4 regions of the Halanaerobium saccharolyticum subsp. saccharolyticum DSM 6643 genome follow, and region 1 is predicted to be linked to each of the others. Evidence: riboswitches for the same ligand, from Rfam matches in the RefSeq annotation. Region 1 holds a riboswitch; each other region holds the start of a gene.
What was found. A riboswitch is a leader RNA that binds a small molecule or an ion and turns the genes downstream of it on or off. The one in region 1 is predicted to bind cyclic di-GMP.
Positions count from the first base shown of each region.

Region 2: linked by a shared signal. The riboswitch ahead of HSACCH_RS06465 (hypothetical protein) and the one ahead of HSACCH_RS13965 (hypothetical protein) in region 1 are both predicted to bind cyclic di-GMP.
Region 3: linked by a shared signal. The riboswitch ahead of HSACCH_RS11570 (hypothetical protein) and the one ahead of HSACCH_RS13965 (hypothetical protein) in region 1 are both predicted to bind cyclic di-GMP.
Region 4: linked by a shared signal. The riboswitch ahead of HSACCH_RS06530 (GspE/PulE family protein) and the one ahead of HSACCH_RS13965 (hypothetical protein) in region 1 are both predicted to bind cyclic di-GMP.

Region 1 covers NZ_CAUI01000023.1:675,335-683,566, reverse strand. The annotation lists gene HSACCH_RS13295 (pyruvate carboxylase) at 1-1,743, shown strand, start outside; gene HSACCH_RS13290 (DUF4870 domain-containing protein) at 2,026-2,382, shown strand; gene HSACCH_RS13965 (hypothetical protein) at 2,477-2,758, opposite strand; cyclic di-GMP riboswitch class I at 2,804-2,880, opposite strand; gene HSACCH_RS13280 (hypothetical protein) at 3,016-3,483, shown strand; gene HSACCH_RS13275 (metallophosphoesterase family protein) at 3,498-4,817, shown strand; gene HSACCH_RS13270 (AAA family ATPase) at 4,818-7,688, shown strand; gene mgtE (magnesium transporter) at 7,803-8,232, shown strand, end outside.
Region 2 covers NZ_CAUI01000015.1:234,091-242,322, forward strand. The annotation lists gene ilvE (branched-chain-amino-acid transaminase) at 1-579, opposite strand, end outside; gene HSACCH_RS06430 (hypothetical protein) at 767-1,345, opposite strand; gene HSACCH_RS06435 (helix-turn-helix transcriptional regulator) at 1,469-2,242, shown strand; gene HSACCH_RS06440 (prepilin-type N-terminal cleavage/methylation domain-containing protein) at 2,269-2,763, opposite strand; gene HSACCH_RS06445 (prepilin-type N-terminal cleavage/methylation domain-containing protein) at 2,794-3,144, opposite strand; gene HSACCH_RS06450 (DUF7305 domain-containing protein) at 3,164-4,309, opposite strand; gene HSACCH_RS06455 (type II secretion system protein) at 4,517-4,963, opposite strand; gene HSACCH_RS06460 (type IV pilus modification PilV family protein) at 4,964-5,404, opposite strand; gene HSACCH_RS06465 (hypothetical protein) at 5,422-6,423, opposite strand; cyclic di-GMP riboswitch class I at 6,579-6,663, opposite strand; gene HSACCH_RS06470 (type II secretion system protein GspD) at 6,851-8,232, opposite strand, start outside.
Region 3 covers NZ_CAUI01000023.1:303,796-312,027, forward strand. The annotation lists gene HSACCH_RS11540 (CidA/LrgA family protein) at 1-57, opposite strand, end outside; gene HSACCH_RS11545 (RNA-guided endonuclease InsQ/TnpB family protein) at 365-1,618, opposite strand; partial or broken gene HSACCH_RS14325 (transposase) at 1,736-1,903, shown strand; gene HSACCH_RS11550 (FadR/GntR family transcriptional regulator) at 2,054-2,770, opposite strand; gene HSACCH_RS11555 (MBL fold metallo-hydrolase) at 2,787-3,605, opposite strand; gene HSACCH_RS11560 (MBL fold metallo-hydrolase) at 3,835-4,935, shown strand; gene HSACCH_RS11565 (DUF3006 domain-containing protein) at 5,009-5,227, shown strand; gene HSACCH_RS11570 (hypothetical protein) at 5,259-5,777, opposite strand; cyclic di-GMP riboswitch class I at 5,789-5,864, opposite strand; cyclic di-GMP riboswitch class I at 5,922-6,009, opposite strand; gene HSACCH_RS11575 (alkaline phosphatase) at 6,221-7,579, opposite strand; gene HSACCH_RS11580 (nitroreductase family protein) at 7,714-8,232, opposite strand, start outside.
Region 4 covers NZ_CAUI01000015.1:251,887-260,118, reverse strand. The annotation lists gene mltG (endolytic transglycosylase MltG) at 1-976, shown strand, start outside; gene HSACCH_RS06570 (O-methyltransferase) at 1,026-1,670, shown strand; gene HSACCH_RS06565 (peptidase U32 family protein) at 1,663-2,892, shown strand; gene HSACCH_RS06560 (DUF4911 domain-containing protein) at 2,895-3,116, shown strand; gene HSACCH_RS06555 (cell wall hydrolase) at 3,373-4,062, shown strand; gene HSACCH_RS06550 (AbrB/MazE/SpoVT family DNA-binding domain-containing protein) at 4,157-4,411, opposite strand; gene HSACCH_RS06545 (Fur family transcriptional regulator) at 4,614-5,051, shown strand; gene HSACCH_RS06540 (Crp/Fnr family transcriptional regulator) at 5,123-5,815, shown strand; gene HSACCH_RS06535 (shikimate dehydrogenase) at 5,946-6,854, shown strand; cyclic di-GMP riboswitch class I at 6,943-7,026, shown strand; gene HSACCH_RS06530 (GspE/PulE family protein) at 7,237-8,232, shown strand, end outside.

The sequences.
Region 1 (8,232 bases):
GCTAAAAACTTATTCTCACTTGAAATGTGGGGAGGAGCAACCTTTGATGTTTCTTACAGATTTCTTAAAGAATCTCCCTGGGAAAGAATTGAGAGGTTAAGAGAAAGAATACCAAATATTTTATTTCAGATGCTGTTAAGAGGATCAAATGGTGTGGGATATAAAAACTATCCGGATAATGTAATCCGAAATCTAGTAGCAGAATCTGCAGAGGCAGGAATTGATGTTTTTAGAATTTTTGATTCTTTAAACTGGCTGCCTGGTATGGAAATTTCTGTAGACGAGGTAGTTAAACAGGGTAAAATTGCAGAAGTTTCAATGTGTTATACTGGAGATATACTAGATGATAAAAGAGAAAAATATGATTTAGATTATTATTTGGAATTAGCTAAAGGTATAGAAGAAATGGGTGCTCATATCTTGGGAATTAAAGATATGGCAGGTCTTTTAAAACCTTATGCTGCTTATGAATTAATTAAAGCTTTAAAAGCTGAAATTTCTATTCCAATCCATTTACACACACATGATACTAGTGGCAATGGTGGGGCAACACTTTTAATGGCTGCTGAAGCAGGAGTAGATATTGTGGATACTGCCTTTAATACAATGGCAGGTTTAACAAGTCAACCTCCAATGAACTCAATAGTAGCGGCTTTAACTAATACCTATCGTGATCCTGAGATGCATATTGAAGATATTCAAAAAATATCTAATTATTGGGGTGCTGTAAGACCAGTATATTCTCAGTTTGAATCAGAATTAAAGTCTGGTACTGCAGAAATATATAAATATGAAATACCTGGAGGTCAATATTCTAATCTGAAACCACAGGTAGAAAGTGTTGGTTTAGGTCACCGTTTTAAAGAATTTAAAGAAATGTTCCGTAAAGTCAATTTTATGTTAGGTGATATACCTAAGGTTACACCTTCTTCTAAAATGGTAGGAGATATGGCAATCTTTATGGTTAAAAATGATCTAACACCTGATAATATCTGTGAAAAAGCCAAAAATATGGCCTTTCCAGATTCTGTAGAAGCTTACTTTAAGGGAATGCTTGGTCAGCCTCCTGGAGGTTTCCCAGAAGATATTCAGCAGATTGTTCTTAAAGGTGAAGACCCAATAACAGTTAGGCCGGGTACTCTACTTGGAGAATATGATTTTGAAGCTGCAGAGGCTGAACTAAAAGAAAACTATGATTTTAAGCCAACTCAAAAAGATCTTTTAGCATATGCACTATATCCTAAAGTTTATCAGGATTATTTAGATTATCTTGAAGAATATGGTGATTTAAGTCATATGGGTAGTGATGTTTATTTCCATGCTCTGCGTGAAGGAGAAACTAGTGAAATCAAAGTTGAAGAAGGTAAAACTCTTGTTGTTAAACTTCTAGAAATTGGAAAAGTTGATGACCAGGGTTATCGTAGACTTGCTTTTGAAGTTAATGGTTTTAGAAGAGAAATCAAAATTTATGATGAAGCAAGTACAGCTAAAGCTGATTCTGCAATTAAACAGATGGCTGATCCTAAAAATGAAATGGAAATAGGGGCCAGTCTTCCCGGAAATATAGTAGAAATATTAGTAGAAGAAGGGGAAGAGGTTAAGGAAAATCAGAGTTTAGTTATTATGGAGGCTATGAAAATGGAAACCAATATAACTGCGCCTGCTGATGGTATTGTGGCAGCTATTCATTCTAAAGCAGGGCAACAACTTGAATCTGGAGAGCTCATTTTAGAATTAGAATAGCTAAAACTTTAGAATAACTAAAACTATAGAACTATAAAAATGTAAAAATATATACAATTTAATAAATAAATATAATAATTTAATTAAAAAGCCCGCTTGTATTCTACTATCTTTATCAGAATACAGGCGGGTTTTCCTTTTTTTAATTATGGTTAGTGCTTTTTAAAATCATTTTATTATGTTAAAATAATATTAGAAGAAGTTAAACAAAATTCAAAAAAATAAATACTAGAGAGAAAGGGGGAAGAGATATTATCTTAATTAGATAATTATCTCAAAATTATGTATCATAAAAAAACCAGTCTCGGTCTGGATGAAAATGTTGAGTCTATTATAGCTTATGCAGGTATCTGGGTAACGGGTTTGATTTTTTTATTTATAGAAAAGGAAAACAATCATGTTCGTTTTCATGCAATGCAGTCCTTGATCACCTTTTTTTCATTGTTTATAGCCTCTTCTTTAATTTTAGTAATTCCAGTGATCGGAATTATGATTTCTTCTTTGATAACATTTGTTGGAACAATTCTCTGGTTGCTGCTGATGTATAAAGCTTATAGTGGTGAAGTTTTTAAATTACCTTTTATTGGTGATGTAGCTGAAGAATTAATTTTCGGGGAAAGTTTTGAAAAAAAAGAATAAAATAAAATTTAAAGTGGAATATATTTATTATATTTTCAAAAGAAAAACCTGCAGTAATTACTGCAGGTTATTTTATGAAATTTAATTATTGTTTTTAATGCTGCGATTTACCAGGATATTCTCTTTGAGGATTAGCATTTTCTGCGTTATTATGACCTCCAGAATTTCCAGGTGCATCTTGGTCTCCATTACCAAAACCATTATTACCTTTTGTAGGTGGATCAGGCTCAGGTTCAGGACCAGGACCAGGCTCAGGACCAGGACCGGGTTCAGGACCAGGTTCGGGATCAACAGCTAATGCTAAGACAGAAAGAGAAACACTAAAAACCATTACCAAGACCAAAAAAACTGCCAACAAAATATTCAACTTTTTCATAAGATACCCCTCCCTTTAATAAAGTCTAGACTTTTAAAGAGGAGATCTGGCAGCCTGGCAGCCCAATTAGTGGGTCCATAGCTTTGCGTAACATTTTATTAAATGTTTTGCTTTTAAACTTTCTCCTATAATTAATTATATTCCTAATATTTTAAACTGTCAATCTTTATTTATATTTAAAATAAATTACAGGATTTAATTCTTTTATATAGAAATATTAATAACAAGTATAAAATTTAACGAAAAAGGGGAATGAAATGTTAAAACCATCTAAAAGATTTATCTATTTTACAATTCGTTTTATTCTTGTTCATGTACTAATTTATATTTTTATTGGTGTTATCTTTAAAAATTTCCAAAATTATTATGCTGTTTTTATTAATATAGGAGATTATTTTGATTTTCGATCTCCAAAGTCGACTATTTTCAGAATGGCATCATTTTGGCAGATTTTTAGAGGTGCTTTTTTTGCATTTATTTTATATCCTTTTTATAATGTAATTATTAAAAGTGATTATGCATGGTTAAAACTATTTTTTTTAATCTGGGGATTTTCTCTAATTGGTTCAGTTGCACCTATACCGGGTTCTATTGAAGGTTTAATTTATACTAAAAGTAGCTTAATAGAACATTTTGCTGTATTTATTAAATTCACAATAGAAATTTTTGTTTTTAGTTGGTTTTTTGTAAAATGGGAAAATAGAACTGAAAGAGATTACAGCTAAATTTGGAGGCTATAATGTCAAAATCAATTAAATTTATTCATACAGCAGACGTACATTTAGGTAAAAAGCTCAGCTGTAATAGTTCCAAAAATAGTAAAGTAAAAGATATTTTCATCAACGCGACTGAGCAGGCTTTTAAAAACTTGGTTGAATTAGCTGTGGCAGAGGAAATTGACTTTATTTTAATTGCTGGCGATCTTTATGATAGAGAAGCTAGATCAATTAAGTCTAGTCGATTCTTTTTAAAACAGTGTCAGTACCTTAATGAAAATGAAATAAAAATTTATATTATATCTGGTAATCATGATCCAGCGGGAATAGAAAATGAAGTTTTTGAGCTACCTGAAAATGTACATTATTTTTCTAGTGAAAAAGTCGAAACTATAAAATATAAAAAAGATAATAAACTGGCTGCTAGAATAATTGGTCAGTCTTACAGGCAGAAATTTGAAAATAGAACAATGTATAATTATTATACTGCGCCGGATAAATCTGTTTTTAATATTGCCTTACTACATACAGCCTTAAATAAGGATAATAACCGTTATGTACCAGTTAATAAAAGTGAATTATTAACTAAAAATGAAATTCATTATTGGGCTCTGGGACATCTACATCAATATCAAAAGCTCAGCCAAGACCCTTCTATTAATTTTCCAGGTGCTTTACAGTCTCATAATATTAGTGAACAGGGCAGCAAAGGAGCCATATTAGTAGAAGTAGATTCTAATTTGAAAATAAAAGAAAATTTTGTTCCCCTATCACCTATTATTTTTAAAGAGATCGTAGTAGATCTAGAAAGAGAAAATGAATTAGATAATATTACAAAATTACAGCAATTGATAAATGAGAAATTAGAAAAACAATTTAATAATATTAAGATTAATAACAAATCAAGAAAATATAAAATTAAAGCAGCTGTAATACGTTTAAATATTGTGGGCAGAACTCCTGTCCATCAATATGTAGCTGATAACAGAGAAGAATTAGAAGAAACTCTACTGGAAGATATGAGGATCAAATTTAGCCGGGAAAGTCCATCACTTTGGCTTCACTCTCTAATATTAAGAACAGCTAAACCATTAAAAAATTTAGAAGAACTTAAAAAAAGCAGTCAACTTTACCAAAATATTAATCAATTGATTAATGATCTTTTAACTGATAATGAGCTGAACCAGGAATTACTTGCCGAATGGGGTCAAATCTGGCAGGGAGATGAAAATGCAGAAGACAGGTCAAACTACAGATTTTATGCTGATTCAAAGCTGCAGAAAAATATTTTAGAAGAAGTTGAAAAAATTATTATATCTGAATTAATAGAAGGCGGAGATTAAATGTTTTACAAAAATATATATATTCGTGATTTTGGAATATTTAATAATCAGAATCTCAATGATATTTCAAAAAATCTAGTAGTTATTGGTGGTAAAAATAGAGCAGGTAAAAGTACTTTTTTAAAATTATTGCGTCATCTGCCCTATGGTTTACCTCAAAATAATTCTATTCCGCCAGCAAGCAATCAATATTATATTGAAACTGAAATTGAAAGAGAAAATAAAGATTATAAATTATTTTTAAATGGTTATGCTGCACCTGAGGTTATTGACCAAGATGAAAATAAAATTGAATCTGCTGAACTTTTCAATCATTTAGATCAGCTTAGTTATCAGCAGTTATTTACAATTAGTTTAAATGAACTTCAAAAATTATCTAAAATTGCAGATGGGAAAAAGAAAGAAAAACGTCTTTATTCTGTTCTAATGGGGGCAGGGCTTTCAGAATTGGTTAAAGTACCCGAACTTGCAGATAAATATTTTAATTCTGCTAAAAATATTGGAGGGATTTTGGGAGATCCTTCTGTTGCTTCATTTAAACCATATTATAATGAGATTAAAGAAGCAGAGGAAATAAGAGATCAAGCACTTTTAGAAATAAAAGAATTTAATAAAAAAAGAGAAGAGTTAAAAAAAGCTGAAGAAAAATCAAAAAAACTAAAAAATAATATTGGCCAACTTGAAGATAAAATTTTTATTTTGGATCTCTTAAAAAACAATTATTCTACTCTTAATAAAGTAGAGAATTTAAAACTAAAATTAGAACAGTCAACAGTAAAAAATAATAATATTAATTTTATAAATTTGGATAAAATATCTGATTATAAACAAAGACTTGATTTAAAGAAAGATGAACTGCAGACTTCTAAAAATGAGTTAATTAAATCAATTAAGAGTGATACCTTAGCAGACTTTTTGAATTTCATAAGATCAAAAAATATTGAAATTAATAATTATCACCAAAAAGTTGATTTATTAAATGAAAAAATTAAAAATTTTAGTACTCAAAATAATAAAATAAATACTGAATATCAAGCTTTAATTTTAGAGTGTAATAATTTAAATTCTAACTGGGAAAACCCTTTAACAAACTTAGATGAGATTAATTTAGATTTATTAAATCAGGAAACTTTAAATAATAATTTAAGAAAAAATGATGAACTGAAATCTAAAATTAAGAGTATCACAGCTGAAATTGATAGATTAGAGCTCGATATTGAAAAAACTGAAACAGAGCTGACTGATATTAATTATAAGCAACCAGCTTCTATCTTGAAAAAAACTTATTCTATTTTGGTTTTATCAATGATTATACTAACATCATCTATCTTTATCAACTACAGTCAAATTAAGTATTTTTCTCTAGTTATAGCTTTAACTGCTTTTATATATTATAATTCTAATTATAAGAGTTCTAAATTAGAAAAAGAAAGAGCAGATAACCTTAAAAATAATTTAATTCAAAAGGAAAATAACCTGAATTCTTTAAAGAAAAAATTAAGTGAGAAAAAAAATAGTTTAAAGCTAACTGAAAAAAAATTAACAAACATTGCTCAATCATTAAAAATTAAAAATACTGATGAAGATCAAAATTTTAATTATCTGAAATCTTATTTTTTAGAAATAAAAGATAAAAAAAGAAGATATAATAAATTAAAAACAGATGACAAAGAAAACGATAAACTTAAAGAGGAAATAATTACTGATTTAGAAAAAATATATAACTTAATTAAAAAAGCAGATGTATATTGTAATCGAAAATTCAATATTAAAACTATAAAAATTGAACAAACTGATCAATTAATTAAGCAAGCAGAGTATTTATTTAAAGATTTAGAACTGTTAACTAAATTAAAAAAAATGGCTGCTGATTTTTCTGATAAACAACAAGAGTTAAACCATTTAATTAATGATATTGAAGATTTTTTGAATGATTTTAAAAAAGGAGAAAATCTTGAAATTAGATTAGATGCTTATTATAAAATGGCAGAAAAATCTACTGAATACAAAAAGATTAAAGACGAGTATCAAAATAAAAAATCTCAATTAGAATATACTTTAAAAGCTTCAGATAAAATTAAAGAAACCCTAAATAAATTAGCTCCAGCAGCAGATTATTATCAGAGTTTTTTAAAGCTTTACAGAAATTTTTCATCATTAGCAGCTGTCGAAGAAGAAAAAATTAGCCTTACTGAAGATTTGAATTTTTCGCAAAAACAAAAAGATAAAGTAGAGCAAAGAATAACAACTTTGAAAAATGATATTAAAGCTCTTTCTAGTTCTACAAAAATAGAAAATACGCAAGCAAAAATTAATCAAGCTCAAAATAATTTAGAGAAAAAAGCTCAAAGATATGCTGTCAATAAAAGTGTTTATTTTATTTTAAAGAAATTAAGAGCAAGAATGGTTGAAAAAGCAGAAACTGAACTATTAAAGCCTGCTTCCGATATACTGGCTAAAATTAGTGATAAATATTATAAAAAATTAGAAACAGCTGATGACTTAGAAAGTTCAGAGTTTAAAACTATTACTGCTGATGGTAAGGAGTTTAATAGTGTAAATCAGCTAAGCCGCGGTAGTTTAGAACAGCTTTTTTTATCAGTTAGAATTAGTAGAATTAAAGAAATAAAACCTAAATTACCAATTGTTTTAGATGATTCGCTCGTTAATTTTGACAGCAATCATTTATATAATACAGCTAAAATAATTGTTAATTTAGCAAAGCAGCACCAGATATTTGTTTTAAGCTGTCATCCACATTTAGTTAAATATATTGGGGAGATAACTAAATCTGCTCAATATTGGAAGCTTGAATCAGGAAAATTTGAGCTGAGTCAACGACAAAAATTAATTGATTATCTAAAATATTAATTATATAACTTATAGATTGAAGTTTTATAATGGTTGTTCTGGCAAATAATTTAACTCTTCAATTTAGTTTTTCTGATAATTTCAAAAAAATGATTTTATGATAGAGGTGATCAGATGGAAAATAAAATTGATAATATTAAAGAGGAAATTAATAACTATTTAAATCAAGAAAAAAATGTTAAAGAAGATTGGATTGAAGATAATCATCCAATAGATATTGCTGAGGCATTATCAGAATTAGAAGCTTCAGAGATTAACAATTTTACTAAATTATTAGAAACAGAAGATCTTGCTGATATCTTTGAAGAATCAGAAAAAGACTTACAAATTGATATTTTGAAAAGCAAAAGTTCGCAAGAAATAATTGATATTTTTTCTCATATGGCAGCTGATGATATAACTGATATTTTAGGTTTGTTAACTATTCAAAAGCGCAAAGAATTGCTGCGTCACATGAAACAAGATGACGCATTAGTAGTAAAAAATCTGCTGGGATATGACAAAGAATCTGCTGGTGGTATAATGACCACCGAATATCTCTTAT
Region 2 (8,232 bases), on a different contig from region 1:
TATAATAAAGATATTATCCCCTGTGCATTCTGCAACATAGCCATCACTGTTTAAAATAATAGCCTCAGGTGCATTCTGCATATTAGCTTCTAGTCGGGCCATAATATTATTTAAATAGTTAAGTGATTTAATTCTGGGGTTGACCATCTCGGGTCCGTTTCTGCGAGTTGGTACTGTAACTAATTTTAAACCAGTCTCATATAATTCTTCTGGATAAAGCTGAATTGCACTGGCAATAATAACTATTGTAGGCTCTGGACACTTACGGGGATCTAATCCTAAGTCTCCAACTCCTCTGGAGACAACTACTCTTATGTAAGCATCCTGTAAATCATTGGCTCTAATTGTTTTTAAAATTGCTGCTTCCATTTCTTTTTTGTTTAAAGGAATATCCAGCATAATTGTTTTAGCTGATTGATATAAGCGCTTAATATGCTGATCAAGCATAAATACCCGCCCGTTATAGGCTCTAATTCCCTCAAAAATTCCATCACCATAAAGATAGCCATGGTCAAAAACTGAAATTTGCGCCTGATCTTCAGGGACAATTTCTCCATTCAGATAAATATTTCTACTCACTACTTTGTCCTCCTCAAAATGTTATACTCTTACTAAAACTTCTTTATTAATGCTATTTATTTATCTATAGGGATAGCATTATATTTAATTATATATTGGTTATAAATTATATAGTTAAATATTTGAAATGTCAAGTTTTAGAAAAGAAAAAAACTCCCAATTAAGGGAGTTAATTAAGTAATTAATTTTATTCATTATCTCCAGCAAATGATCCCCTGATTTCAAAACCTAAGTAATAAAAATTTGTTTTGTCTTCTTCTTCATTGTTGAGAATACCACTAGAATTATATTCTTTATCTTTATTATAACTTCTATTAAAACCAAAAAACATCTTATTTTCATTTTCAAATTCATAATCTAAAAAAAGATCTAGTAAACTCATTCTGTTTTCATCACCATCATCATTATACTCACTGTAAGGCTTGTATAAATATTTACCATGAAGAATTAAATTTTCACTAACTGCAGTATCAAGTGCCATTAAATAAAACATCGAGTCGTAATCACTACTGTTATCTAAAATTGAACCAGAAAAATAATTTGTTTCACCAGAAGAATCAAATCGCCCAATAATTGGTGTAAGCCGGTATTCTCCTTTTTCTAATTCTCCAGGTTCAATTGGTCTGATATAATCTAACTGCCAGTCTGACATCATTATGTCAGAACCTAAAATCATTGATTCTAATCCCATCTGAGCAAATACTCCACTGCTTAGAGTAAAAATAAAAAATAATGCTATTCCACATACAAGTAATTTTTTGTGCATAAAGACTCCCCCTTATTTTTTTGCAGGATTTTTGTCGATTATCCTGAATAATATATTAAGAATAACATTTTTTATATTATTTTGTTATTACCCAAAAGTGTAATTTTTAGGAGGAGTAAACACGTGAATTTAGAAATCAAATGGGAAATTATTTTAGATATTATTTATAAAACAGGTAGAATTATTGATTTACATAAGTATTCCTATTATTTTTTAAAAGAACTTAATCAAATTATCCCATTTTATGCTGCTAATTTTTTTCTTTTTGACAACGAAAAAGAATTAATATGTGATCCTATCTGTTTTAATATTAGTGATAGTGTATTAAAAGACTATAATGATTATTACTGGCAAATAGATGACATTAGAAATTTAGCTTTTGATCAGCATGAACCAATTATTAGCACTCAATTAATGGATTATAATAGTTGGACTAATACTGAATATTTTAATGATTTTCTGGCTAAAAACAGACTATATTATTCCTGTGGAATTGATATCCACGCCGAAAAAAGACTTTTAGGGACTATCAGTCTTTTTAGAACCTGCAAGGATAGAAATTTTGGCCCTGCTGATCTAATCTATTTAAATCTTTTAGCTAAACACAGCAGTAATCATCTTAAAAAATTGTTTGAAATAGATAGATTGAAAAAACAAAGAAATAAAAAGCAAGAAAATATAATTATACATAAAGCAGAAAACTTTAATTTAAGCAAAAGAGAAAAAGATGTTTTGAAACTTATTTTATTAGGTAAGACTAACGAAGAAATTGCAAAAAATTTATTTATTTCAGTTAATACAGTTAAAAAACACCTCAGCCATATTTTTAATAAAACAGAGGTACATAATAGAACTGAATTAGCTTCTCTAATTTATAAGAAAACCTCAGCTTTTTAAATAAACTGAGGCTTTTGAGTTAATAATTATTTTTTAAATTTAATATACTGATCTGTATCATTTGCAGATGTTGATGAGAAATTATTTAAAATAATTTCTCGTGGAACATCACCAATATTTATTATAAGAGAATCTGGACTATTATTTTCAGTATTGAGCTCAAATGAGACTGTTTGGGTTTTAGTAAACTCAATAACTGTTCTATCAGTGCCACTATTATCTCTATATTTAAATTCTGCCCCATCAAAACCAATTATTGCTTCTCCTGAGTCTAAAGCTTCATTATAATCAGACACTAGTTCAATCCTGGTTGAATTTCTAATATTCTCTGCAATATAACTTGTTAAAAACCTGATTTCTCTTTGGGTAGCAGATTTTTCTTCAGTAAAATAGAAATTTCTGATCCCAGAACTAAAACTACTAAAAACTGCTGTTAATATTATTCCCCCTAAGGCAATAATAATTATAATTTCAACAAGCGAAAATCCATCTTTATCATTTATTTTTTTTAATAAAATCAATTATATCACATCCTAAATTACTAAATTTTATTAAGGAGAGATGGGATAAGCATAATAATTAATTTCTAAAGTCCCTTCACCTATACCTGTAAATGAATAATTTTTAGTTATTGAATACTCATTTAGAACTATTGAAGCTAATTCTGTGTTGTTTACATCATTTTCTATGAATTTAATAGTAATTGGTGTGGTTGATGTTCCTGCACCCCTGAGATCATTAATCAGACTTGCTCTGGCCTCATTTATTGCATTAGTTTTATCCGTAAAACTAAAAACTGTTCTTACCCCTTGATAAAACAGAGGAAAAATAGCAGCAGCTATAATCCCAATAATGAGTATTGATATAATAACCTCAATCAAAGTAAATCCTTTTTCAAACAATATAATCACCCCTCTTATTTTACTCCCATTTTCCTCTTGCATAAATAGAAAAATTATCATTTGGAGAATCTATTGGGCTATACTTTATTTCAGTACCTCCATTTTCTAGTTTTAATGTATTTGAAATTATTGCACCCTCTGATAATCCCTGTGTTTCAAATTGAATATCTAAATTTGGAGCATAAATATATCCATAAAATGCGGATGATGTTTCTATTTTATATTCTATTTCATCTTTATCTATAGGGAGTTCACTCGATAATGCTTCTGCATTATTTTTTTCCATTATATAAAATTTACTTGGGTCATAAGATGAATTTTCAAGTTCCGGACTAATAATCGCATTTTCTTCTGATTTAAAATAATTAGTATGAATAATTAATCTTCCAGTACCAGTGCTGTTAATCTTTATTTCAGAATCATTACCTAATTTAACTTCGTTTTCAACATAAACATGAATATCTTCATTTTCAACTGAAAACTCTAATGTTTCATTTTGAATGTCAATATTTTTAACTGCTATAATACCATCAGAATTCAAGTCAGAAGAAGTATAAATTTTATTTGTATCAAATACAATAGCATCATTATAATTTATTGGTTCATCAGGAAAACCAAATTCGTCAACATCAGGCAAAGTTTTTTCAACTTCATAAGCAATATTTCCATCAACATCAGCCTCTTCTATTATGAGATCTTCATTAGTACCTCCAGTACCTACATCTCCAATAATTGATCCAAATGTTTCTAGTTTACCACCAATTTTCATATATACAGCCAAATCAAAGATACTGATTTTATCTATATTAAGAATAACCTTTTCTGAAACTGAATTTACTTCTGATGTAGAGTTAATTTTGAAACCAGACGTTGAAGATTCCACTTTAATATTTGAAACTTTATCATTATTTTTAACTATATTAAAATCAACTTCACCAAGAGTAAGATCACCTTTTTCTAGCATAGCCTCAGCTGTTAAATCTGCTCCCGCTCTAGCTAGATAATAAGCTTTAATCTGGTTCTTATCCCTTTCAGCTTGTTTATATTCAGCCAAAGTTATTCTTAAAATGACTGAGCCAAAAACTAAAAGAACAGCTAAAACCACAAAAGTTGTAACCAAAAAATATCCGTTTTCTCCAATTGATTTAAATGGTTTTTTTAACATAAGTCAGCCCTCCTGACTAGAAATGAGATTAATAAACAAAAAAGTAAATATAAATCAATAAAGACCTATATTTACTTTTAAAGACATAAGAGTTATAACTATCAGGAACCCACCAATATTTAGTTTTTTATTATTTACTTTCTAATCTAATTATATCAGATTATACTAAGGAAATATATAGAATTTAATATATTATTACAATTTATTTTATGGAGTCATATTTCTAGGAACAATCTTTGTATTAACTGTTTCAAATTTGCTGCATTCATCATCCCTGCAAACTTCAATTATTATTTCATAAACTTCATCCAATTTAACAATATTAAAACCTTTTATATTTGGAATACGTTTTTTTAATGTTTCATCACTGTTATTAATTAAAATTTCTTTATTTTCATATTTTACAATAGTTTTCCCATTTAAAATAATTTTATCATCATCTTCATCAATTTTAGAAGCATTTCTGGCATATTTAGAAATTTCAGTTAGTCTAATTTCTGCAATTTGTTTTGTATTCATTCTTTTAGTGCTAGGTCGAACAATATTAAATAAATCAACTAAAAAACCTGTTGATACAGCAACTACAATTCCTACAATTGCAAGGGCTAACATTAGTTCTACTAATGTAAATCCCTTTTCTTTTTTTATATCCATTTATTCATCACCTGCCAAAAGCACTTCAGTAGTATAAGTTCTATCATCCCATGTTATTTTAATTTTAAATAAAAACAAATTAGAAGCAGGAATTTCATCTTCTGGATCACGTTCAATAATAATATTCTTGTTAGAGTCATCATTAAGACCAATAGAATAGTTTTGATTTTCATCGTTAATAATATTTTCAATATCATTAATAAGATTAGAATCTATATCTTCCCAATTTTCTTCATTTTTCCAATTATCTTTATTAGCTCTTAAACTTTCAATAATAGAATCTGTAACTCTAATCCCTTCTAGTCGTTGATTTACTCTTGATTCAACTCTGAATGAATTAATAATACCTCCAGAAAAAGCGATAACCAGAATCAATATTATTCCTAAAGAAATTACAATTTCTAATAAAGTAAAACCTTCTTCTTGTTTTATTAGTTCCATAATGTAATCCCTCATCTCTATAATTGACTCCAATTTTTAATTTTTGGTTCAGGAGAATAAACAAAATCATTAGGTAAATCATCTGAATTTACATAAAACCCACCAGTTCCTCTGAAATCAAGATAATAATCATGCTTGTTTGAGTTTTCAGAGTATATAAAAACTAAAGTATTATCCCAATCATCAGATCTTGAAGCTCCATTATGTGATAAATTATCTTTAATAAAAATAACTGAATTATCAATTTCTAATTTTGTATTAATATCGAATTCACCTTCTACAACAATAATAGAATTTTTAATAACTTCTGGGGCTTTTTTATTGCCACCACCAGACTTCATTATTAAATTACCATTTCTAATTAAAATATTTTGAGAATCAATAGTATTATTTTCATCCATAGTATCACTCAAATTAAAATCATTATTCTCAAAAACATGATTAAAACCACTATTATCAAAATCATCCTCATTAAAAAATTTTTGATCTAAAAACATTTTTGCTAAACTCAAAAAAGTTTCACTTGGCCATTCATTAAAACTTATATGATCTTCTAAATTTCCTCCTGCATCTTTATAGTGTTCTTCTTCCTCTTTATTATCTTCTTTTTTTATATTAAAATTTTTCAAGTTACCAAGTAAACCAAAACTAATATCAAATTTAATTTTCTGAATATATTCTCTATCGGAATTTAAATCATATATACCTTTAGAAGTAACTTCATAATCATCTCCATCATCTTTAATATCTATTTCAAATTTAATATCTTTTGAGCCTAAATCTAAGTCCTCACTATCAATTTCTTTAATTCCATCGGAAACTATATCATCTATATTTGCCCTTACAAATTCCACTCCAGAATCAGCATTATAAAAAGCTTTAGACATACCCTCTTCGTGAACAGCTATATTTATATGATTCCTTGCAGTTGTAGCTAATGCTGTAACTAATACAGTTCCCACTAATAATAGCAAAAGCACTAAAACTAAAGCTGCACCATCTTCATTTTTTTTAAACATTTATTTGCCTCCTTGTTTATATCTAATTATAATTTTATTCAACTTATACTTAATTTTAAGCTTAAAATCATATTACCAAAAAATTTAAATAAACTTTAGACTTAAAATTAATCATAAACAAAATAATCCACAGCAAATTCACTGTGGCATAAACCTGAGGCAAACTTGACAATCATAGATAAATTCCGTAGATTCAAGTCTTTGCGTAATAATTTTTCAATTATCTTGCCGTTAAAATATTTTATTAGTTGTTTTATTAATTGTATACTTAATTTTTTATTTTTACAATAAACGCTTTAACAATAATTAAAATTTTTGTAGTTTTGAAAAAATAAATAAAAAAAGTAAACATGAATCTCTCTTAAAGACCCATATTTACTTTTTATTAATGATATTTCAAACTTTAGAAGTTACTCCACTACAATATTTAATTGTTATTGATTAATGCCTCTAATTCTTCAGGAGTTAATTCTTGAAATTCCTTTTGCTCCTGAGATTTATTATCTTTAAGAGAATTCAAAATTTCTTCTCTTCGTTTATCTCTTTCTTCTAAATATTCTTGAAGTGCTTTATCACTATCTTGATCTTCATTCATTTCTTCTATCTCTTTTCCCTTTGGATTTCTATCTACAACCTTTGTTGTGTTATCCAAAGCTTTATCAATTAAGTGATTCTCTTGTTCTACAGTTTGATCATATTTTATAATTCTTGGAGTTACAAAGATAACTAGTTCATTAACATTTTCATTTTTATTTCTTGTTTTAAATAATTCACCTAGTATTGGAATATCTCCTAATAAAGGGATCTTGGTTATTACTCCATCATTAGTTGTCTGGATTAAACCTCCAATAACTATTGTTTCTCCATCTTTAAGTCTTAATCTTGTTTCAACTCTTCTAGATTTTTTAGATGGTGGTTTTTGTTCTTGAGGGTCAAAAATCTGGAAGCTACTTACTTCAGGAATAATCTGAAGTTCAATTTCATCATTTTCTGTTATCCAAGGAGTGAATTCTAAAATAACTCCTGCTTCTACATAATCATATGAATACTGCAATATGCCATCATCATTTCTTTCAATGTCAGTTACATAAGGTTCTTCATCAAGAATATCCATAGAAGCAGTTTCTCCATTTAAAGTCATCAAACGGGGATTAGCTAAAGTTTCAGAATCCTCACTTTCATCTAAAGCTTTAAAAAATTGTGGCCAGTCATAATCTAATTCAGTAATATCACCATCCAAGTCTTTTATAAACTCAATACTTGAAAAATCACTCAAATTTTCTATCCCAAATTGTCTATTAAAGTTAGATGATATTTCCTCTACTCTAGTTTCAATAACTACCTGATATTGAGGTTTATTAATTTCTTTAATTAATTCTTCTACCCCATCTAATTTATTTCGGGCACCATTTATAATAATTTCTTTACGTTTAGCATTTACATGTAGTTTTACATTTGGATAAAACTTACCAACTATTTCATTTATTTGTTCTGTATCGACATAATCAACTCGTATATTTCGAGTCTCCGGCTCCAAACTTTCATCATATGTTTTAGCCATTGAGATTGCATTTTCTACATCCACTTTATTACCACTTATAATTAAATTATTTGTCAACGGATTAGATCTAATTGAAAGATCCGAATTAATATCAAGTAACTTATTTCTTAAATCTGCTAATTCAGCATTGAATAATTTATAACTCTCTGTATAAATTTCTCCATCTTCAGATGTTGAAATTCCATCACCAGAAGTAATATATTCTCCTGCAGTTTTTTTCTGAGCAACGGCTGATGTATCTAGTCTCT
Region 3 (8,232 bases), 370 kb from region 1:
AATCTCTCCACTAAAAGCTATTAAAACCACAATTACAAATTGCCTAAAAATCTTCATTATTTTTATACACCTCCTTCATAAATTTAACTAATCTTATGATGGTCAGACCATCAGTACTCTATTAACTCTTTTCTAGATGAAAATCTAGATTCCTGCTTAATTTTTAAATTTTTTCAATATTATAAAAAATAAATAAATCACAAAAACTAATTGTACTACTCTTTAAGGTGATTTTCACATGAACCTCACCACCTAAATCATAGATTTAGATGGCGCTTCTAACTACTTCATATAGATTAAAACTCAACCTATATTACTAGGTTAGTTTACAAGATGTTTGGTTTTTAAGTCGCCTCCTAAGTTATTAGGATACCCTTAATCTTGAAGGATTGGCCACATATCCATTATCTCTCGCCTGTTTAATAGGTCTGAGAATACATTTATTTTTTAGGTATTTGCGAAGAATGTTAAGACTGCCATTCTGATCTGCATTAATTAATAGACCTTGATTAGTTTTAAAGAGACCTCTTTTAATTCTTCTGGATTTATTATAGTTGCTTTTATTTGTTTTTTCTAGATCTATTGCACTACAGCCAGAGGTATAACTTTCATTAATTTTAACAACTTTGATACCATTTAATTTAGCTTTATATTCAATTAGTTCTTTTAATCTTTGGATTGGTATTTGGACAAAAGATTTAAGCTTGCTGCTTTGCTTAATATTTTTTATATCTCCGATTACAATAGCAGAAACCTTATTTTCAACTGCGAGCTCAACTATTTTCCAACTTGCTTTATGGAGATAATCTCTAATATAATTTCTTCTCTTTAATCTGAGTCTTTTTATCTCGCTAGTATCTTTAATTTTACTGGTACCAAGCTGTTTCATTCTAATACTCTGCAGTCTTGCAATTTTTTTATTATAGTAAGCATTTTTAGATTTAATAGTTTTGCCATTGATAATATAACACTCAGAATTATTTTTAAATGTTAAGGTAGCTAAATTATCAAGCCCCAAATCTACTGCCATCATGTTGGATTTCTTACTTTCTTTTGCTTCTTTAACTTTGTAGATAATTAAAAGATACCATTTTTTAGAGATGTGATCCTGCTTGATCTTTATCTGCTGAACAGCATCTAAATCTACAATGCTTTGAACTGCTTCAGGCAGCTCAAAATTAAGGGCCTTCACATTATATTTAGATTGTATCTTTTTAGATAAGGACAAAAGCAATTTATCATCTCTAATTCTAATAGCTAAGTTGGTAAATATTATTTCGCAGGGGTTGCTGTTTAGATGTTTAAAATTTGGTGGTCCTGGCTGCCCTTTATATTTTTGAGGATTCTTATTATAATCTTTGAGAGAAGCAAAAAAACTTTTCCAGTCCTGAGCTAACTGTTTTAATGCCTGCTGTCTGTTATGAGAATGAAGGTATTCATTATGCCAGTTATTTTTAAACTGTTTTTCTAATTGAGTATAGACAGGTTTTTGCTCTTTATTATTTTTTACTTTATAATTAACTGTATTATATAATTTAGAGCAATGCCAGGCTAATTTCATAATTATCACTAACTGCTTATGGTTTAATTTAGGCTTAAATTTAAATGATAACCGCATTGATTTTTCACCTCCATTCTACTATAATTATACCATACATATGTTTGTATGTAAAAGAAAAAATGGAGTTTTAATTTTTATGAATAGAGACTTAAATAACAATTATTTAAGTTAGTCAATACATTAAAAACTGTATCTTCAAGACTTATCAAAAAGCAATATGAACAATATTTGAAAAAATATTATTGGAAGTCTGCTTTGTGGTCTAGGAGCTACTGTATTGTATCTACGGGTGGTGCTACTATTGAGATAATCAAAAAATATATTGAAAATCAAAGTAAATAGCCAATTCATCTCCACCCAATGCATAGCTTGGATGGAGTTTTCTTGGCAGTTTCAAATAAAAAAACCTGCCAATTAAGGCAGATTCTACTTTTTTAAATATTTAATTTAGATTGAGAGGTTCACGATGTTTCAATAGATGCCGACTGTGTTTTATTTTTCTTGATGTATTTCTTTATTAATCAATTTTTCAACATAATCAAGATGCGCTTTCATTGCTGCTGCTGCCTTTTCCGGAGCATGATCTTTAATCCCCTTAAAAATTTGCTGGTGCTGAAGAGCAAAGTCCTGCATTGTTTTTTCTGTTGAAACCAGCTTTGTTCTTGTATTTTTAATATGAAAATCCATAGCTTCCGAAATTGAGCGCATAAAAAAGAGAAGTACTTTATTGCCACTTGATCTGGCTATTGTATAATGAAACATCTTATCTGCATTAATGCTTTTGTCTTCATAACCTGAACTTGCTAGCAGATCATCAATATATCGCTTCATTTCTTTTATTTGAGAATCACTTGCTCTTTTTGCTGCTAATTTAACACAATCAATTTCTAAAACTCTTCGCATTTCAAGCAGTTCAGATGCTACATTATCATTTAAAAGTAGTATTAAAGATAGAGGATTAAAAACTTCTTCATCAAAGGAATCTCTAATAAATGTGCCTTCTCCTGGCCTACTCTCAATTAAACCAATCATTTCTAAAGCACTAAAAGCTTCTCTAATTGAAGCTCTACTAACACCCAACTCTTCTTTCAACTGCCTCTCTGAAGGAAGCTTATCTCCTTTTTTTAACTCTCCTTCATAAATCAACTCTCTTATTTGAGCAATAATCTGCTCATAAACTTTGTTGTTTTTTATCTGTTTAAATTCCATTATCCTGCCTCCAAAGTTAAAATTTGAATTTATCGCCAACTGATCCAAGTTTAACTCTTTCCCCAAATGCCTGTTTGAATTTGACGGCAGCTTCACGACCGGTGCAGTGTATGGGTACCAAAAGCTCAAAATCAATTTGAGAAAAATATTTTATCAGGTCTTCAATCTTATCGCTGCCGGCTCTTTTTAAATGCATACCACCAATAATTGCTCTAATTTTTTTATCTCCTACTTCAGCTATTATTTGATCAATAATATTTTTAACTCCTTTGTGACTGCAGCCTAACAAAATAACAAGACCACTTTCGCTTTCTAAATATAGAGAAGTATCATCATTAAAAAGATCAATCTTTTCTTTGTCATTTTCTTTAACTACGTATCTGGGATTTGTATAATTTTTAGGATCAGCCTGAATAACTCCTGTATTATAAATTCCTGGAGCCGCCATTGAATTATTTTCAGCAGCCTCAAAATTTTTTAACTCACTTTTTTGAAGAGCTGTACCAATAAATTCAAGTTCTTTTTCGGTTTTTTTATATTTCCCCATGAAAACTTCACTGTGAGCAAAAATTCTAAGCTCAGGTTTTAATTTTAATAATTCTTTTAAACCACCTGTATGATCATCATGCCCATGACTTAAAAATATAGTGTCAATTTCTTTTAAATCAATACCTAATTTTTTAGCATTACCAAAAAGCACTTTACCCTGACCGGTATCAAATAAATATTCTTTGCCATTATATTTAAAATAAAGGGAAAGACCATGTTCAGCCAACAAATCCCTCTTTTCAACATTATTTTCTGCTAAAATTGTTATTTCTAAATTTTTAGACATTGAATTCACCTCAATTTAGTTACTTTAAATCATTAAACAAATAAGTTGCTTCTAAATTATTAAATTCTCTAAAAAAATACGATTTCCTGCTTAAAGTTCTTTATATCAAGTATATATTATAAAGTTAAAGTTTTCCAATCCACAAAAAGGATTATCAGTTATAATCGAGAAGTTATAATTTAAGCTAATTAAAAATATAAATTTATCAAAGAAGGTGAAAAAAGGAATTATGAATAAAAAGAAAATCATATTTTTAATTTTAATTGCAGCAATTTTGATATTTTTTTCTTTCAATACAACTGCTCAAAACTTAAAAATACATTTCATTGATGTTGGCCAGGGAGATTCAATTCTAATTGAAGAAGCTGGTGGGAAAAATATTTTGGTAGACGGTGGTGATCGCGCTGATGAAATTGCAGCTGGAATTATTAATTATTTAAAAGACCAAAATATTAAAAAGTTAGATTACATAATTAGTACTCATCCTCATGCAGATCATATAGGAGGATTAGTTGATATTATTAACAACTTTGAAATCGGACAAATATGGGATAGTGGTAAAATTCACAGTTCTATGACTTATGAAAATTATTTAATTAAAATTGATCAAGAAAACATTGCCTTTGATACTCCCAGGCAGGGAGATAAATTTAGAATTGGCAAAAGTGAAATTATCTTTTTACATCCAGACCAAAAACTTGATAATTATGATTTAAACAATTCTTCGCTGGTTTTTGTACTAAAGTATGGTCAGCAAAATTTTTTATTTACCGGAGATATCGAAAAAGAAGTTGAAACAGAATTATTAGCTGAAAATCCTAATTTAAAAGCAGATATTATAAAGGTTCCTCACCATGGGAGTGATACTTCCAGCTTAGCAAGTTGGGTCAAGGTTTTAAAGCCTAAAATAGCTGTAATCCAGGTTGGAGAAAATCATTATGGACATCCAGCAGCAACGGTTATTAAACTTTATCAAAATCAAGGGGCTCAGGTATATAGAAATGATTTGAATGGAAATGTTGTAATTACTGCTGATGGCAAAAATTATACTGTTAAAATAGATAAAATTGCTAATAACATAATGTCTGACAAAAATATTAGTCAAAAGCAAAATTATTCAAAAAAAGTAAAAAAAGAGTTAATTAATATTAATGCTGCAGATGCTTCAACTTTAGATATACTCTGGGGAATAGGGCCTGCTACTGCTAATAAAATTATTGAGTATCGAAGTGAAAATGGTCCCTTTGAAAAACTTGAAGAAATTAAAAATGTTGATGGAATTGATGATGGCAAATTTGACCATTGGCATGATAAAATTACTGTTGAGTGAAACTTTTTAACTTATACCCGGTACTGAAAAGGTATTGTACTTAAAACACATAAAAATATGAAAGGATGGTTTTATGAAAGTAACAGTTGATAAAATTGAAAATGATAAGGCAAGGCTTTTAATTCGCCCTGATGAAAAAGAAGAATTCTATTTGCCCCTAGCTAAACTGCCAAAAGGGACTGCAGAAGGGAGTATCTTAGAAATGAATTTTGAATTAAACGAAGACGAAAAAAAAGCCGCCGAAAAAAGAGTCGGCAGCCTGTTAGATAAACTTAAAAATAAGAAGAGCTGAAATTAATCAGCTCTTTTTTTATTATTTAAATTTAATATAATTCTGGAACAAGACTATGTCTTAAATCCAAAGCTAAGTTTTCAATTGCAGTTCTAGAACTTTGATCTAAAATAAATTTCAAATCAAAAGTTATTTGCTGCACACCATTTTTACCGCTAAATTTTGCTGTAGTAGAATTTAAATTCTGCCATTCATAATCACTTTGATTACTTTTCCTAATCATTATTTTAGAATTCAAATTTTTATTATTCAAACGCAAATGCCATTTTGTATTACTTAAAATATTTAGTTTTAAAGCTTCTTCAATTACAATTTCTTTGCTGCCATTATAATTACTCATTAAATATGAATAATTTATATTGGGTTCTTCAATAATTTCAAGACGTTGAAATATAGGAATCTTTGCTCTTACTAAAACTCTAGCTTCACGCCTAAGTTGATCCTCATTATCAGCAGCAGCTTCAACAAAATTAGTTGTCGAAAAAACACTAAAAATTAAGAGTAAAAAGACAAAAATCCTTAACCCTGTACTTCTCAAGTTAAATTTCATTATTTCCTCCTTTTAGCAGCCGGCTATCTCAAGTTGAGATCCTTAGCTTTGTGTCACTGCCTCAAAGCAGTTTTACCCTTTAAAAGAGGGCTGAAAAATAAAAATCCTGTCATATATTAAATGACAGGTCAAGCTTGCCCCTTGCCAGGTAGTTTCACAACCATTGTTTGAAAACATTAGGTCTGAAAACTTTGCGCCTCTATCCTTTCGGATTGAGTTGCCCTTTTCTGTCAGGTTAATTCTTATTTGATTTAATTATATCAGCTTGAAAATTAAAATCAAGTAATTTTTGGTAAATATTTAAAAAGGTGAATTGAAAATTACAAAATGTTAGGTTTTGATTTTCTAGACATTAAAAAATGGCGGTAAGCCTATTATGACCTACCACCATTTATATTAATTTTATTCAATTTTAATTATTTATTCTTCTCTCAGTTATTTACTTATGGACGCATTGAATCAAATAGCAGATCTGAGAATTCAGTATTCTGCATCATTCCATTAAATGCTTCTGCTCCTTCACCATAAGCAAAGACTGGTACTGAGTTAAGTGTGTGTCCACCAGTAGAGGAATTAGCTCTAATGCGAGAACTTAGAACTCCTGCCTGATACTCTTGAGCAATAACAGAGCCGATCTCCCATCCTACAAGATAGGTATACTTGAGATTACCTTCTTCATCTACAACTTTCTCATTGAAACTGGCAACTTCTGTATCGGATAAAGAAATATTTGCATATTCTTCAAATACTGACTTAACACTCTCTACAGTAAATCCATTCCCATTTTCTTTAGCTGTCATCTGTGCAGCCATATATTCTGGAGAAACATCAATGTTCATTAAAGCTTCTTTATTAATTGGTTCAGATACTGAAAAACCAAGAGTTTCATGGTCAGCTGTTACAATAACTAAAGTATCTCCATTTTCCTCAGCAAAATCCATTGCTGCTCTTACACTGGCATCAAAATCAAGAGTTTCAGCTACAACGCCAGGGATATCTGCTGCATGAGATGCATGGTCAATTCTGGCACCTTCTGCCATTAAGAAAAATCCATCTTCATCTTCAGAAAGTACTTCTAGAGCCTTTTTAGTCATTGCTTCCATTGAAGGTTCATTAGAACCAACATCATCACGATCATTAACATAGTTCATATATGAATCATTAAATAAACCAAGAAGCTTTCCATCCATGGCAATAACTTTTTCTAATTGAGTTTTATCAGATACATACTGATAACCGTTTTCTTTAGCTTTAGCGATTAAATTTTCGCCAGCTTCTTCTTCCATAAAGTCTTCACGGCCACCACCAAGCATTACATCTACACCATTATTAATAGCCTGCTTGGCAATTTCTCCACCCATACCTCTATCTTCAACTGAGGCAATAAAGGCAGCTGGAGTTGCATCAGTTACAGTATTTGTACTGATTACACCTGTAGCTTTGTTTCTAACCTGAGCAAAGTCTAATACAGAATCCAGTTCAGCACCATTTTTATTCATAGCAATTGCACCATTATATACCTTATGGCCTGTTGCCATTGCAGTACCGGCTGCAGCTGAATCTGTAACTCCCTCAGTAGAACTGGTCATCATAATACCAGTTTCAGGTAGTTTCATTAATTCAAGTTCATGGTCTTTATCCCCAGCAAGATAGCGTGTCATATCAATCTGGCCAATTCCCAGACCATCACCTATCAATAAAATTACATTTTTAACTTCAGCCTGGGCAGCTGCAGTAAATATCAAAGCAAAAACTAAGAACAATGAAGCTACTAACATTAATTTTTTGGACTTTTTAAACATAAATTTAATTCCTCCTTAAAATTTTTGTTTGTCAGACGACTGATGTGTCCTTATTATTTTTATTCAATAGAAGAGGTGCAAACCCTTCTTTTTTTAAGATTTTTTCTGAAAATTATAAAGATGACTATGCTCATTTAGTCTAATGAAAATATGGCAACTTTGTCTCCTTTAAGATACTGCCACTTACCAGTAAATCCAGCTTTCATGGCACCAATTTCCAGGTGCAGCATAGCAATTCCGCAGTCAATATTTTTTGAGCGCTCCTCATTTTTTTCTTTATTGTCCAGCTGAATAATTATAGAATTTCCTTCAATTTTAAAACGCCAGGGCTGGCGATTCAGTGCTGATGGAGCTAATCTTGCTGTTTCAAGAGCAGTAATCATCCACTCAGGTATTTTTTCTAAATTATTTTTATTTACTATTAATTTTTTTAAATCTAATCTTTTTTTACTTTTTATAACTTTTTTTAAAACTCTTTCTGAAATAGTTGGCTTAGCTTCCGGATAACCAATAGGAGAAATAGCATAGAGTTTTTCTTTTTGATTTAAATTTAAATCAGCCAGTACTTTATCTGATTTAAAGGTACCAGAAACCCAGCAACTTCCGAGCTCTAAAGCGGTGGCCTCTAATATAACTGCTTCTCCTCCATAACC
Region 4 (8,232 bases), on a different contig from region 1:
ACTCAGTTTTTCACTGAGGGTCTATTCTTTAATGCAGCCCATAAACGAAGTAGAACCTGTAGATATAATGGTGGAGATAGAAAAAGGGATGAGCGGTCGGGCAATAGCCAATCTTTTAGAAGAAGAGGGAGCAATTAAATCTGCCACTTTTTTCTATCTGCTGCTGCGCCTGCAGGATCTTAATAATCTTCAGGCTGGGTATTATCGTTTTTCAACTTCAGACTCTCCTCAAGCAATAATAGAAAAACTTAAACAAGGCGACGAAGAAAAATTTAAAGTTACAATTCCGGAAGGTTTTACATTAGAAGAAATTTTAAATCGATTTGAAGGACTTGTAATTCCCGAATATGATAAAGAGCTTTTAAGAACAGCAATTAATGAAGAAATTTCAAAATTAGAATTAGAAAAAAATATAAATCAAGCTCAGATTGAATCAGGATTAATTGTAGAGCCGGAAGGAATTATTATTCCAACAACTTATAATTTTCCAATGAGTTTTGAAGAACCAGCTTTAGCTGAATCACTGGTTGATTATTTTAGAGAGCAGCGACTACCTTTATTAAAAGAGGCAGCAGCTGAGAGTGATTATTCAGCTTATGAAATTTTAATAATTGCTTCTTTAATTGAAGAAGAGGGAAAAATTGGAGAAGAAAAGAAAACTATTGCTTCTGTTATCTATAATCGTCTGGCAGAGGGAATGCCTCTGCAGCTAGATGCTACAGTTCAATATGCGCGAGCTGAAAGAACAGAGAGAGTTCTTTATGCTGATTTAGAAATCGATTCTCCTTATAATACCTATAAAATAAATAAACTGCCGCCAACACCAATTGCAAGTCCCGGTGATCTGGCTTTAGAAGCTGCAGTAAATCCAGCCGAGAGTGACTATTTATTCTATTTTGCAAAAGAAGATGGCAGTCATGTTTTTACTAAAAGTTACCAGGAACATCTTAAAAAACAGCGAGAATTAGCAAATTAAATCAATTTATAATCAGCAGTAAATGATTAAATAACAAAGGAAGTAAATTATGAAACTCACTGATATTAACATTAAATTTTCTGAGAATAAATATATTGAGCCTCAATTTAAAAAGATTGAAAATGAATGCAGAGCAGATCACATTCCAATTATTGATCGGGATGCAGCTGATTTATTAAAGCTGCAGCTTAAAATAAAACAGCCCCAAAATATTTTAGAAATTGGTACAGCTTATGGTTTTTCTACCTTAATCTTAGCTAAGGCCAGCCCCAAAAATTCTAAAATAACAGCTGTGGAATCAGATTCGAAGCGAGCTTTTAAAGCAAAAGATAATTTTATTAAATATAATTATCAGTCTAAAATAGATTTAAAAGTTGGCGATGCCTTTGATGTTTTAATGTATTTAAAAAGTGACTATGACTTAATTTTTCTTGATGCTGCCAAAGGGCAGTATTTTTATCTTTTTGAATATATAATGGATCTTTTAGCGCCGGGTGGGCTTTTAATAGCAGATAATGTCTTATATGAAGGTAAAGTTTTAGAAAAAAAAGAACAGAGACCTAAAATCAGAACAATGGTCAACAATTTAAAAAAATATTTAAAACTAATTATGAACCACCCTGAGCTTGATTCAACAATTGTAACTGCAGGTGATGGGATGGCTATTAGCAGGAGGAAAGATATAAATGAATAAAATCGAATTACTGGCACCGGCAGGAAGTCTAGAAAAACTTAAAACTGCCATTTTATTTGGTGCTGATGCTGTATATTGTGGAGGTTTAAACTTTGGTTTAAGAGCTGGAGCCGATAACTTTAGTGTTGCAGAACTGCAGGAGGGCATAGAATTTGCCCATCAGCGTCATAAAAAGGTATATATGACCTTAAATATGATTCCACATAATAAGGAACTGGCTCAACTTCCAGAGTATATAGAAAAAATTAAGGAACTTAACTTAGATGCACTGATAATTTCTGATCCTGGTGTTTTTGCCTTTGTTAAAAAGGAGATGCCTGAGATGGAGATTCATATCAGCACCCAGGCAAATAACGTTAACTGGGCTTCTGCGCTTTTCTGGGCTGAACAGGGTGCCGAAAGAATAATATTAGCCCGCGAGCTAAGTCGAGCTGAAATCAAAGAAATCGCTGCCAAAACTGAAGGTCAGGTGGAACTAGAATATTTTGTTCACGGAGCAATGTGTATTTCTTATTCTGGCCGCTGTTTGCTTAGTAATTACTTTGTTGGTCGGGACGCAAACAAAGGCGATTGTGCTCAGTCCTGCCGCTGGAAATATCATTTAGTAGAAGAACAGAGACCGGGCGAATATTATCCAATCGAAGAAAATGACCAGGGTACTTTTATCATGAACTCCAGAGATTTAAATCTGGCAGAAGAAATACCAGAGTTAATTGAAATTGGTTTAAGTAGTTTAAAAGTTGAAGGTAGAATGAAAAGTGTTCATTATGCTGCAACTGTAATTAATACTTACCGACAGCTAATTGATCAATATTATCAAGACCCAGAAAATTATGAGGCGGACTCTGAACTTTTAGCGGAACTCAGAAAAATTAGTCATCGAGATTATACTAAGGGCTTCTATTATGGCGAACCTGGTTCTGAAGGGCAGCGCTATCAAAGTTCTTCCTATTTAAGAAGTTATGATTTTATGGGAGTAGTTAAAGATTATGATGCTGCTGCCAAAGAAGTAGTGATTGAGGTTAGAAACAAGATATTTAAAGGAGATGAGCTGGAATTTGTAGTTCCCGGTCAGAAGACATTTACCAGCAGAGCTGATTATCTGTTGGATGAAGAGGGAACTGAAATTGAAGCAGCACCACACCCCAAACAGCTGATTAGAGTTCCACTAGAAAATGAAATTCCAAGCGGTTCATTACTGCGCCGGCAAAAGGAGAATTAAGGATGAAGGATACTTTAAAAATAAGATACGAAGTTGATCCTAAAGAAATTAACTATATAGATATGATAATCAAAGCCTATGAGGGAATCGGGAAAGTAAATGTTGATCATGATGCTCCGGGTCAAATTTGGATTGATGTAACTGAAGGAACTAAAAATGAAGTTAAAGAGGTAATGGCTGATTTAGGCCAAAACATTAAAGTTGAATTAATTTCTGAAGAATAGTTTCAAATGCTGATTATCTAAAATCCTCCTCTAAAGCCCGGCATTGATGGGTATTTTAAATTTTGAAAACAAATGTTTCTAAATTGTAAAATAGGAACATTTGACAAGCTGCAATTAATTGTTTATTATTAAGTTGATAATTATAGATAAATACTAATAAGCTTATAAGCAAGTATTGTTTAGTTTGAAGAAAATTAAAGGAGGAAGATTATATTATACATTTTACTATCAGTTTACAACAGGGAGGTAGTTTATAATGCTGAGTAGAAACAAGTTCTTGATCTCGGTGGTTTTACTCCTGATAATGGTGTCTTTTGTCAATCTCAAAGAAGCAGAGGCTCTTGACTTAGATGAATTTGGTAGCAGGACTTTGCAGAGAGGCGACGAGGGAATAGATGTAGCGGTATTACAGCAGAAATTAAAGCAATTAAATTACTACAGTGGAAACATAGATGGAATATATGGTGGTGGAACAGTTGAAGCCGTTAAGAGATTCCAAAGTGAAAATGATCTTAAAGTAGATGGTGTTTTTGGTCAAAGTTCTTTTGATCTAATGCCTGAATTAAAAGCAGAATTAAGTTACAATATCTCAAGAGATGAAATAATATTACTTGCTAGAATTATTCATGGAGAGGCTAGAGGCGAAGACTTTAAAGGTAAGGTTGCTGTTGGTTCGGTTATTTTAAATAGAATCAAAAGTAATCGCTTTCCAAATACGATTAGAGACGTTATTTTGCAGAAGGGACAGTTTAGTAGTTTAATGGATGGACAGGCCAACTATTATCCTGGAGAAGAAGAACTACAGGCAGCAAGAGCTTCTTTATTAGGTTATGATCCAACAATGGGTTCAATATTTTTCTATAATCCAGATATTGCTACAAATACAGCCTGGATATCTCAGAGAAATTTTGTAACTAGAATTGGTGGACATGTATTTTTAAGATAAACTGAAAAATATAATTATAAATAAAAGAATAGCACCTTAACAGGTGCTATTTTTTAAGAGATTGATATCCAATTTTTGTTATTAAGGTAAAAATTTATTTTTGTTTTTCTAATTCTTTCATATTATCCATACATTCACCACAGATAGTCCTACCTTTATATTCTATAGTGTCATCTGCACTACCACAGAATATGCATGCGGGCTCATATTTTTTTAGAATAATTTTTTCTTCGTCAACAAAAATTTCCATAGGATCTTTTTTGTTGATATTCATAGTTTTTCTGAGTTCAATTGGAATTACCATTCTACCCAAATCATCAATTTTGCGGACGATACCAGTAGATTTCATGTTAATTCTCCTTTCTTAGCAAATTTCGACAAAATATTTCTATTTATTACATTATATAATTATTTAGACCCATAGTCAATAGTCAAATGTTATTTTTCTAAGTAAAAAATGGATATTTAAGCGGAAAAATTCAAAAAACTTATTAATTTCTTCCAAGATTTATGATAGAATAGAGATAGTCATCTAAAAAGAGGTGTTATTAATGGAAAAATTAAAAGATAAGTTTAAAAGAAAATTAGCAGAAAATAATTATAAATTAACCAAACAGCGGGAAATTATCTTAGAAACCATTCTAGAAAATAAGAACTGGCATTTTACAGCTGAAGAGCTTTTTGCAGCGGTTAAGAAAAAAGATAGAGATATCGGAATGGCAACAATTTATAGGACTTTAGAGTTAATGCAGAATTTAGATATTGTTCATGTTTTAGACTTTAATGATGATTCTCGCAAATATGAATTATATTTAGAAGAAGCTCATCATCACCACTTAATTTGTAAAAGTTGTGGTAAATTAGTAGAATTTAGTGATCAGGATATTGATTATTTTGAATCAGAGCTTGAAGAAAAGTATGACTTTCAGATTACAGAACATAAATTAAGATTTTATGGGTATTGCAAAGATTGCAAACAAAGAAATTAATTCAAAAAAAGGAATTTATTCGTCTATAGAGAATATTATTAATATAGACGTAAAGAGAGGTAGGTTGAGCTATGGAAGAACCAAAACAGTGTTTAAAAGATTTAATTGTATTTCAGAATCTGGATCCGGACGAACTAGAATTATTATGCGAAAATTCTTATGCTAAACTTTACGAAAAAGATGAGGTTATCTTTTTTGAAAATGATAGTGTAAAAAAACTATACTTTTTAATTAACGGTAAGGTAAAGCTTTCAATGCTTTCTGCTGAAGGCAAGGAAAAAGTCTTGACTATTCTGCAGGAAGGTGATATTTTTGGTGAGCTATCTCTATTTGACGAAGATCCACACCCTCTAACAGCAGAGGTTATGGATGATGCTCGTTTATTGATTATTCCCTGGAATGAAATGGAAAAAAAGATTATTGAAAAGCCCTCATTAGCTATCAAAATTATTGAGGCTCTATCTAAAAAAACTAGACTTTTAACAAGTCAGGTTAGAGAACTAGTATTTCAAGATGCAGCTGGCAGATTAGCAAGCCTTTTATCTAGACTTGCAGAAGATTTTGGTCGCGAAATTGAAGGTGGTACAGTTATTGACTTAGTTTTAACTCATCAGGAGATTGCCAACTTAATTGGATCCTCCCGAGTTACAGTAACTAAACTAATCAATAAGTTTATAGATGAAGGTATGATTACAATCAAAAAAAGAAAAATTATTATAATTGACTTCGAATCACTGGGAGAAAGGCTTCAAACTTTATTTTAAATATAACTGGAGTTAAATATTCCAGTGGTCTGAAATAATACATAACAGACACGCTGGTAGCTTAATTCCGGCGTGTTTTAGCTTTATAAGTTAATAAGAATCTATTTTATAAGATCTTAGGAGGCAGAAGATGAGTATTTTTATACCCGATAGTGAAACAAAGTTATATGGTTTATTAGGTAAAACTTTAAGCCATTCAATTTCTCCATCCCTGCATAATAATGGGTTTAGAGATTTAGGGCTTAATGCAGTATATTTAATGTTAGAAACTAAAGAAAAAAACTTAGAAGAATATATTGATTCCTTAAAAATGATTGGTTTTTCTGGCTGGAATGTGACTATTCCTTATAAAGAAAGTATTATACCTTATTTAAATGGTTTTTCTTCTTTAGCTAGGGCTTCAGGTGCAGTTAATACTGTCTTAAATCGAAGGGGCAGACTTACCGGCTATAATACTGATGTGATTGGATTTCAGCGTCAGCTTGAAGAATCAGGAATTAATGTTAAAGATAAAAGAGCAGTTGTGATTGGAGCTGGTGGAGCAGCTAGAGCAGTTATTGCAGCTTTAATTCAGCTTTCTTTGGCAGATATTACTATAATTAACCGGACAGTAGAAAATGCGGAAGAATTGGCAAAACTTTTTAGAGAAGAGAATTCTGAGCAAAACTTTGATTTCTGCAGTTTGGAAGAGCAGGAATATGCAGAAGTTCTAAAAGCAGCTGATTTGGTAGTTGATACAACTCCGGTTGGGATGTATAGTAATAATATTAAGAATAAAGTTGTTATCAATCCTGAATATTTGCATGAAGATCAGTTAGTAATTGATTTAGTTTATAATCCTTTGAAAACAGAAATTTTAAAAGAAGCAGAAAAAAGAGGAGCTCAGATTGGTAATGGACTGCCAACTTTAATATATCAGGCAGAGGCATCATTTAAACTCTGGACAAAAGAAATGCCGCCCAAGAAAAAATGGTATCAGATAGCTGAAGAAGCAGTGGAGATTATAGAACAAAAAGAACTTGAAGCAGAGGAAGAATAAATAATTAAGTAAGAATTACTCTTTTGGGTAATATACTTTTTAAATTAATAATTTTATAATTAAATTAGAATGAGGATACTTTAAGTTAAATATATAATAGCAAAGCAGTTTAAAGGCTGTGACGCAAAAACATAAGTCTAAGGGATTTCCTATGATAGTTATGTTTACCTCAGGTAAAAATTGCCATAGTGAACTTTTTAATGGCAATTTTTTGCTAAAAAGCTTTAATTTTAAAATAAAATTAAAATTTGATTAAAATTTTGCAGGAATAATATTAGCTATATAGAACTTTATTAATTAAGCAAGGTAATTCTAGATATTTCGACATTATAATATAAAATTTATAGATAGAAAAATAATTAAACTAATTGAGGAGTAAATTATGGGAGCTAAAAGTAAAAAGAAAATTGGTGATTTACTAATTGAGTTTGGTTATATAACTCAAAATGAGTTAGAAGCTGCAATATCTGAGCAGGAAGATATGGATCAGAGATTGGGTGAAGTATTAGAGAAATTAGGTTATGTATCTGAGGAAGAATTGATAGATGTTTTAGAATATCAGCTGGGTATTCCAAGGGTTAATTTGAATAATTATTTATTAAATGCTCACCTTTCTCAATATGTTTCTGAAAATTTAGCTAGACGTCATAATGCAGTCCCTTATGAAATAGAAGATGATCTTTTAAAAGTAGCAATGGAAGATCCAACAGATTTAGTAGCAATTGAAAATATAGAGGTTAATTCCGGTATGAAAATAGAAGTAGCAATTGCAACTCATTCGGAGATTATAAATGCAATTAACCAGGTTTATTCATTAATCGATACTGATACATCTGATATCTTTGATAGTCTTGATCAATATGGAATGAATGAAGAGCCAGAGCTTGATCAGTTAAGACAGATGGTAGAAGATGCACCAATTGTTCGCTTAACCAACTTGATTATAACTCAGGCTATTCACACGAAGGCAAGTGATATTCACATTGAGCCGCTTAGAGGTAGTGTTAGAGTCCGTTACAGAGTTGATGGAGTCCTGCATGAGGAACTTACAATTCCCAAACATTCGCAGGCTGCTTTAATTTCTCGTTTAAAAATTATTGCTGACTTAGATATTACTAAACGCAGAATTCCTCAAGATGGAAGAATTCAGATGAACTTTAAGGGAATGCAGATAGATATGCGGGTCTCGACTCTACCTACAATTTATGGAGAAAAGGTGGTTATCAGACTTTTAAACAGGGATGACAGCCTCTTAAATATAGAAAAGTTAGGTTTTAGTGCAGAAAATAAGGAAAGGTTTAATAGATTGATTAAAAAACCTTATGGAATTTTATTAGCTACCGGACCAACAGGTAGTGGTAAATCTACAACCTTATTT